Regions from separate parts of the Roseburia sp. 499 genome, predicted to be linked through region 2. Evidence: predicted binding sites of a transcription regulator. Region 2 holds the regulator's gene; the other holds the start of a gene.

Region 1 (4,440 bases), 1.2 Mb from region 2:
TTCTTATCGTTCAAGAATGTCACCAGTGTTTTTCCTATGTATACATGATACCAATTGTGGGAGAAGGTTGGTAGTGAAAAAAGAAATGAAATGTGATGTGACTTTTGTCATGTTTTGAATTTCAGCTTATGATCTTCGTACAAAAAAAAGCAAACATAGACAATTCTTTGCCCATGTCTGCTTTTTATTTTGCTTACTATTGTTATGCCTTTCCCTTACATTCCGCTTTTAACGCTCCATTCTCCACATCTATAAGAATGGTATCTCCTGCTCCCACTTGGTCTGCCAAAATTAGCTTTGCTGCCAAGGTCTCTACAGTCTTTTGCAGATAACGTTTCAAAGGTCTTGCACCATATACCGGATCATAACCATTATCTACAATAAACTGCTCTGCCTGTGATGTTAATTCCACTGAGATTTCTCGTTCTACCAGACGCTTATTCAAATCAGCCATCAATAAATGAATGATACCGCCGATGTTGTTCTTCGTCAGTGGCTTGAACATGATAATCTCATCCAGACGGTTCAAGAACTCCGGTCGGAAGTTGCCACGCAATTCATTCATTGCTGCTTCTTCTGCATCCGGCTTAATATCACCGTTCTCATCAATTCCCTCAAGCAGATAAGATGAACCAAGGTTGGATGTCATAATCAGGATTGTGTTCTTAAAGTCAACCGTACGGCCTTGAGAATCCGTAATTCGTCCATCGTCCAATACCTGGAGCAATACATTAAATACATCCGGATGTGCCTTTTCCACCTCATCAAACAATACAACGGAATAAGGTTTTCTTCGTACTGCTTCCGTCAGCTGTCCACCTTCTTCATATCCTACATATCCTGGAGGTGCTCCGATTAAACGAGACACAGAATATTTCTCCATGTACTCACTCATATCAATACGCACCATGTTATTTTCATCATCAAAAAGACTGGCTGCCAACGCCTTGGCCAGTTCTGTCTTACCAACTCCAGTAGGTCCTAAAAATAGGAAAGAACCGATTGGTTTGGTCGGGTCTTTGATTCCCGCTTTCGAGCGAATGATGGCTTCTGTTACCTTGGTAACGCCTTCGTCCTGTCCGATGACACGTTTATGCAGTTCTTCATCCAGATGCAATGTTTTATTTCGTTCACTTTCGGTCAGCTTTGCTACCGGAATTCCTGTCCATCTGGAAATAATTCTTGCAATTTCTTCTTCACTGACATTTTCATGTACCAGACTTAAGTCTTTCTTTCGTACCTGTTCCTCTTCAATTTCTAACTGTTTCTGAAGCTGTGGCAGTTTTCCATATTGCAGTTCTGCTGCCTTTTCCAAATCATAACTCTGCTGTGCCTTAGCAATTTCTGCATTGATTCCCTCTATTTCTTCTCTCAGCTTCTGTACCTTTTCTACGGACTTCTTCTCATTATCCCACTGTGCTTTTTTGTTCTGGAACTCGTTCTTTAACTCAGCAAGTTCTTTCTGTAAAGTTTCCAGTCGATCTTTACTTAAACGATCTCCTTCCTTTTTCAATGCTGCTTCTTCAATTTCCATTTGCATCACCTTACGCTGAAGTTCATCTAGTTCGGTAGGCATGGAATCCAGTTCTGTCTTTATCAACGCACATGCTTCATCCACTAAATCGATTGCCTTATCCGGCAGGAAACGGTCACTGATGTAACGGTTGGACAGCACTGCTGCAGATACCAGCGCGCCATCTGTAATCTTAACCCCATGGAACACTTCGTAGCGGTCTTTTAAACCACGAAGGATAGAAATGGTATCTTCTACCGTAGGCTCATCCACATGTACCGGCTGGAATCTTCGCTCCAAAGCTGCATCCTTTTCAATATATTCACGGTATTCATCTAAAGTAGTAGCTCCAATACAGTGCAATTCACCACGAGCAAGCATTGGCTTCAAGAGCTGACCTGCATCCATGGCTCCATCTGTCTTTCCGGCACCAACAATGGTATGAAGTTCATCAATAAACAGAATAATCTGTCCGTCACTATTTTTTATTTCATCCAATACTGCCTTCAAACGCTCTTCAAATTCACCACGATACTTGGCTCCTGCTACTAACGCTCCCATATCTAGTGCAAACAACTTCTTGTCCTTCAAGCCTTCCGGCACGTCACCACGAACAATACGTTGTGCAAGCCCTTCTACCACAGCTGTCTTACCAACACCAGGCTCACCTATCAGCACTGGGTTATTCTTTGTCTTACGAGACAAGATACGAACTACATTACGAATCTCACTGTCACGTCCGATAACCGGATCCAATTTCTGATCTCTGGCGCGTTCCACCATATCATAGCCATACTTCTCCAGGGTATCATAAGTAGCCTCCGGGTTATCAGATACTACCTTCTGATTGCCTCGTACCGTTGCCAATGCCTGCAAAAAACGATCTCTGGTGATTCCATATTCCTTGAAAATTTCCTTCATTGCCTGATTTGGGTATTTTAATAGAGTTAAAAACAAATGCTCTACGGAAACATATTCGTCTCCCATTTTTTTCGCCTCATCTTCAGCACTAATCAATACCTTATTCAGGTTCTGTCCCATATAGACCTGTCCACCGGAAACCTTCACACGCTTTTCCAGATGCGTAATGGCATTCTGTGTGAAATGTTCCTTATTAATTTCCATCTTCTCAATCAACTTTGGAATAAGACCGTCCTCCTGGGTCAGCAAGGACACCAGCAAATGTTCCTGTTCGATTTCCTGATTGCCGTATTCATAGGCTAATTTCTCACATCCATTGATGGCTTCGATTGACTTTTGTGTAAACTTCTGAATATTCATAAGGGTACCTCCTTCCCTCCTGATGTTATTATTGCTCAAAATAGTTTTTCATATCACAACAAAAAGTAGTATTGTTCTATGTTTGTTATAACAATACTACTTTTTGTTAGCACTGTCAAGAGGTGAGTGCTAATTCTTTTTATTTGACCTATTCGTTTATTCTACTCCTCCGCCAACCAATAATTCGCCTTATCTCTCTCCAAGATATTCTCTGCTATCATATCCCGGCGAATGGTACAAAAATCATCATTAAAATCTGCAATCAAAATATTGACTTCTCGCTCTGTATATTTTTTCCCTTTTTCAAAGGACTTTGCAATTTCTTCCAGAACGATTCGTTCCTTTTTTCGCTGTGCAGGAATTGACTTTAACTTTCCATATTCAAAAAAAGCCTCTATTACCTTTCTCCGATATGCTTCCTCTCGCTCCTGCTGCTGCTTAGACTCGGAAGACTCTTCCCGGATGATATCTATAATATTTGTCATAAATACATCTTTTTTCAGAGAATACATCATATAATACTGGTCTTTATAAGACTCCACAGCTCCGGCATCCTCTAATTTTTTTAGATGAAAGGAAATGGTAGGCGGTGTCAAATTCAACCGTTCCGCCAATCGTTCCACATACATGTCCTCTTGCATCAACGACTTTAATATCTGAAGTCTTGACTTATCTGCCAAACACTTAAATAGCTTAATCGCCTCTGATTCTGTCATATATTCACTCTCCTATAGTCTCTGATATTCTGCCATAATCCGCTCCACCACTGCAAGCTTTGTTTCTTCTATCAAAATCTTCTGAGCATCCTGATGCTCCTTGGCAATTTCATAGGATTTCTTCCAATTGGCAGGCACTGACTTTGCCTTTTGCAAAAACATCTCTTCAGCCTTTGTATCATCGCCACCAGCCTTCTCTGCTTCTTGCAAAGATACCCGATAGAGGGTTCCAAAAATATCATAAATATTGGCTTCTACCTTGCAAAGATTTGCTTCGTCCTTCCGTTCCTCTGCGAGCAACTTCTTTTCCTTCTCGATACATTGATTTTTTTCCTTTGTTAAATATTCCACAAATTTATCTTTTTTTTCCATTTTTATTCCTCTTTTCTATTTCCCCGTTTTTATACCTATCTAATCACTTTACACATTTCATTATACACATCATTTTATTATTGTCAATATTATTTTTATATTCATCTAATCAGTTTTTTCTATAGTAGAAGCACCAGTGTTCCTGCTACCAACACCATCAGTCCAACCACTGCTTTTTTCGTCAACTTTTCCTTCAAAAATATTCTTGCAAAAACTATGGTAATCAATACACTTAACTTATCAATGGGTACTACGATGCTGGCAGGTCCTTCTTGAAGTGCTCGGTAATAGCAGAGCCAGGACAGTCCGGTTGTAACTCCTGAAAACACCAGAAATATCCAACTTTTCTTTTCGATTCCTCTTACCTTTGCCTGTTTCTTCTGAAGAAAAACCACAATCCATGCCATTACAAGCACCACACAGGTGCGCACTGCTGTTCCATAATTGGACGGAATCCCTTCCATTCCCAATTTTCCAAGGATGGATGTCAGACTGGCAAATACTGCGGAAAGTACTGCATATATCAGCCAAAGAGAATTTCCTTTTTCCTTCTGCCTG
Region 2 (4,440 bases):
CCTGCATCCTTGGTTGCCTGACGCTGAGCATCGTTGAAGTATGCCGGTACAGTAATAACTGCTTCGCTTACTTTTTCTCCTAAGTAGTTCTCTGCATCTGCTTTTAATTTCTGAAGAATCATAGCAGAAATTTCCTGTGGAGAATAACTCTTGTCATCAATCTTTCTCTTATGGTCTGTTCCCATTTCTCTCTTAATAGAAGAGATTGTCTTCTCTGCGTTTGTAACAGCCTGACGTTTTGCAGGTTCACCAACTAATCTTTCGCCTGTTTTTGTAAATGCTACAACAGATGGTGTTGTTCTTGCTCCTTCTGTATTGGCGATAACTACTGGTTTACCACCTTCCATAACTGCTACACAGCTGTTTGTTGTTCCTAAGTCAATACCAATAATCTTGCTCATAATAGAGACCTCCTATAAATATGATTATCTAAAATTAAATGTTTGCTATTTTATCAGTATGATTACTGTACTACGGCTACCATACTGTGTCTTACTACTGTGTCACGGTACATATAGCCCTTCTGTAACTCCTGAGCTACCATACCGGATTCTAATTCTTCATTTTCCAACTGCATTACTGCATTGTGGAATTCCGGATTAAATTCTGTTCCAACTGCTTCGATTGGCTTTACTTCCAAGCTTTCCAGTTCTGTCATCAACTGCTTATATACCTTTTCCATTCCCTGTACAAAAGCATCTTCCTTCTGTTCTTCCGGAACTGCTGACAGACCTCTTTCAAAATTGTCTACCACTGGCAAAATCTTTTCAATAACGCTTTTCGCGCCTACTTCAAACATCTGAGCCTTTTCTTTTTCCGTACGTTTACGGAAATTATCGAACTCTGCCATCTGGCGTTTCACGCGGTCTGTAAGCTCTTCAATCTTTTCATCCTGCTTACTTTTCTTTTCCTTTTTCTTGAAAAAACCTTTTTTCTCGTCACCTTCTTCTGGTGTTTCCTCTTCGGAAGCTTCTGTTTCTTCGGTTACTTCTTCGATTTCTTCGGATGTTTCTTCTACAGTTTCTTCCATTTCTTCTACAGTTTCATTTTCCATATCTATGTCCTTGTTTTGTTCTTCTGCCATTCCTTAACCACCTTTCTATTCTTTCTTCGGCTTTGTAAATACATTATCCAATTGAACCTTTAATGTCTTAAGATTGTCCACCACATTTTCATAATCCATACGCTTTGGACCGATAATTCCAATGGTTCCCTGCAATCCCTCGCCCAATTGGTATGTGGCTGTTACCACACTACAATCCTTCATATTCTTGACCGGTGATTCATCACCAATGTACACCTGAATACCTGTTTCTTCGGACGTTAATGTATCATTAACTAAATCAGCCAACTGTTTTTTCTCTTCAAACGCAGATAATAACTCGCTTGCCTTCTGGGAATCTCGTAATTCCGGATACTTTAAAATATTTGTAGTACCACTGGTGTAAATCTCCAAATCTTCATCTTCCTGTAGCGCACCTGCCAATGCATCCAATACATCGCTTACGATGTTGCTATGAATTCCTGCCTGTTCCTTTAATTTAGATATGGTTCCCAGATTAATCTGCTCTACTGACAATCCATTCAGACTTGTATTCAGTAGAATATTTAATTTCAGCATAGTCTCATTGTCCAAGGCTTCCCTTGTAGGAATCATTTTATTCCTTACGATGTTACCTTCCATAACAATAACCGCTAATATCTGATCATTATCCACCTGAGATAGTTGAAGGAACTTTACCTTGTTTCTCTGATAAGACGGAGCAGTTATCATCGCCGCATAGTTGGTATTTACTGCCAGCATCTTGGCCATCTGCTGTAACACTTGTTCCATCTTCTCAGTATGTTCAATCATGAACTCCTTCATTTCAGTAACTTCCTGTTCCTTTTCCTTCATCAGATTATCTACATAAAAGCGATAACCCTTATCTGAAGGAATTCTACCTGCAGAAGTATGAGGCTGGAGAATATATCCCATTTCCTCTAAATCAGACATCTCATTTCGGATGGTCGCAGAACTCAAATTCAAATCAGAATATTTTGAAATTGTTCGGGAACCTACCGGCTCACCTGTATCCAGATAATTACGAATAATCGCATCCAGAATCTTTACTTTTCTTTCATCTAACTCTGCCATCTGCACCCTCCTTCTTTTCCTTGTTAGCACTCATCTTATTGGAGTGCTAACATCTATGTACTTAACATATCACTATCATTTTGAGTTGTCAATAGTATTTCTTAGAATTTATATTTTTTTAAGATTTAGATAGCAACGAGCCGAGTAAATTAAAAAAGACAGATGTTTGGAAGCTTGCTTACAAAAACATCTGTCTTTTTTAATTTATGGGGCGACTGCCCCTAGCCTGGAAAGGCTTTAGACTTTTCAGGCGTTCTCGGCTCGTTTGTTCTTTTAGATTTATGGGGCGACTGCCCCTAACGAGAAAAGTGCCAACTTTTCGAGTGTACTCGGCTCGTTTCTCAACTTATATCATTTCATCGGGCGACTGCCCCTAACAAGAAATTTCTTTTTTAGACCACTATTTTTCTATTAGCCAAAATCAATATTTTTTCATTTTTGGCTAATAGAATCATCTCTAGCATCCATCCAGTCATCCTCTTTCACTTTGTATTTTGTTATTTGTTAATCACATGGCACTAAATATCCGCATAGCATTTCGAAACATCAAATCCTCATATGCATCACTACTGATTTTTTCGGGCAATACCTGGAAATAATCCTGATACACGGAACGTTCTCCCTTAGGATTACAAAGATAAGTGTCCACTCCATCGATTGGTGCATCACTTCCAAATAGCATTTTCTTACTTCCATATCGTCGTATTGCCTCAATCGTAGTGCTGATAGGAACCCATGTGGTATCTCCATATAGATTTTCTTGTTTTCCAAGCAAATCCAACGCCTCTTTATTATCTGTTCCAAGCCCCATATGTACCATTATAAATGGAATGGTTGGAAACATTTGCGCAGCTTCATATAAATATACCGGTTCTGCCGCCTCACATCCACCCGTGTGTGACACTACAGGCAATTGATACTTTTCCGCTAAACGAATATATGGTAACACCTTTTCATCAGTTGGTGACAGGTTCATATGATAGGGATGAAGTTTTATCGCCTGAATCACATCTCGATTTTCCCGAATAATCTCTTCTAACTCTTCCGTTACTCCTTGTAAAATTGGTTTTGCCCATACTGCAACACCAATCTTTCCCGGATTTTTTCTTGCAAAATCAATGTTTCTTCTTACGGCATCCTCTTGACTTATCTGGTGTTCCTTCGGAATCAACTTCTGTGAATGATCCAATTCTCCTGCATCAACATTCGAAACAATGGCATAATCAATCTGATATTTTTTCATCATTTCCAATACCATTTCCTCATTCATATGAAATCCCAAATATTCTCCGCCTATATGCACATGTGAATCAATCTTCATTTTCTCTCCTCCTAATTTATCACAATAAAAACTCACTCATTACATAATTACTTACAGATATTCCTTCTTCCGTAAGAAAAATCTGTCCTTCCTGCTGTTTCAACAATCCCTGTGCTGTCATCCTCTTTATGACTTCCCCATAAACCGCTTCTATCTCTACGTTAAAATTCTCTAGAAAGTCCTTTCTGCTAATTCCCTTTCTCATTCGAAGCCCCAGAAACATGAATTCCTCCATCTGTTCTTTTCGTTCCAACACATCTTTTCCCTGTGGTTCAAAATTTCCATTCAAATATTCTTGTAAATCTGAGGTATTGGAAAAACGCACATTTTCAATTAAGGAAGCACTTCCAAGTCCGAGACCCAGATAATTTTTTCTGGTCCAATAGCCAATATTGTGTCTGCACTCTTTTCCCTTTTTCGCATAATTGGAAATCTCATACTGCTCGTATCCCTTTTGTCCCAGTAATTCTCCTGTCATTTGATACATAGCACGTTCTGTCTCTTCACTTGGAAGAATCAGCGGTTCCTCGCCATCTTCCCTACGTTTCTCATCCTCTTCATATTCCTGATAGAATGGTGTTCCCTCTTCAATAATCAGACTATATGCTGAAATATGCTCCGGTCTTAATTTTAAAACTTCCCTTAACGTATACTCCCAATCAGCAGCTGTCTGTCCCGGCAATGCTGACATGATATCTACATTCACATTGTCAAATCCACATTTCCGTACCAAATCATAGTTATGCAAAAACTCTTCAAAACTGTGAATTCTCCCCAACTTTTTCAACTCATGATTACTTGCAGATTGCAAGCCCATACTCAACCGATTAATTCCTGCCTTCTTGTATGCGATAAGTTTCTGCTGTGTTAACGTTCCCGGATTACACTCTATGGTAATTTCTGCATCCGTTTCTATGCAAAAATTCTTCTGCAATCCTTCCATAATCTCTACTATCTGCGTACCGGAAAGTATGGATGGCGT

The links. Region 2 encodes HrcA, which represses chaperone genes, less so after heat shock. Its sites were predicted from a motif close to TGTTAGCACTCNNNNNNNNNGAGTGCTAACA; they were not measured.
Region 1: clpB (ATP-dependent chaperone ClpB) is a predicted target of HrcA. The motif match lies at 2,899-2,929, and genes of this name have one in related genera.

The regions. Positions count from the first base shown of each region.
Region 1 is NZ_CP135164.1:640,693-645,132, reverse strand. Features, by position in the region: gene clpB (ATP-dependent chaperone ClpB) at 203-2,794, opposite strand; gene BIV20_RS03315 (DUF2087 domain-containing protein) at 2,956-3,510, opposite strand; gene BIV20_RS03310 (hypothetical protein) at 3,523-3,882, opposite strand; gene BIV20_RS03305 (EamA family transporter) at 4,002-4,440, opposite strand, start outside.
Region 2 is NZ_CP135164.1:1,793,474-1,797,913, forward strand. Features, by position in the region: gene dnaK (molecular chaperone DnaK) at 1-401, opposite strand, end outside; gene grpE (nucleotide exchange factor GrpE) at 464-1,084, opposite strand; gene hrcA (heat-inducible transcriptional repressor HrcA) at 1,100-2,137, opposite strand; gene BIV20_RS08965 (amidohydrolase family protein) at 2,646-3,458, opposite strand; gene hemW (radical SAM family heme chaperone HemW) at 3,478-4,440, opposite strand, start outside.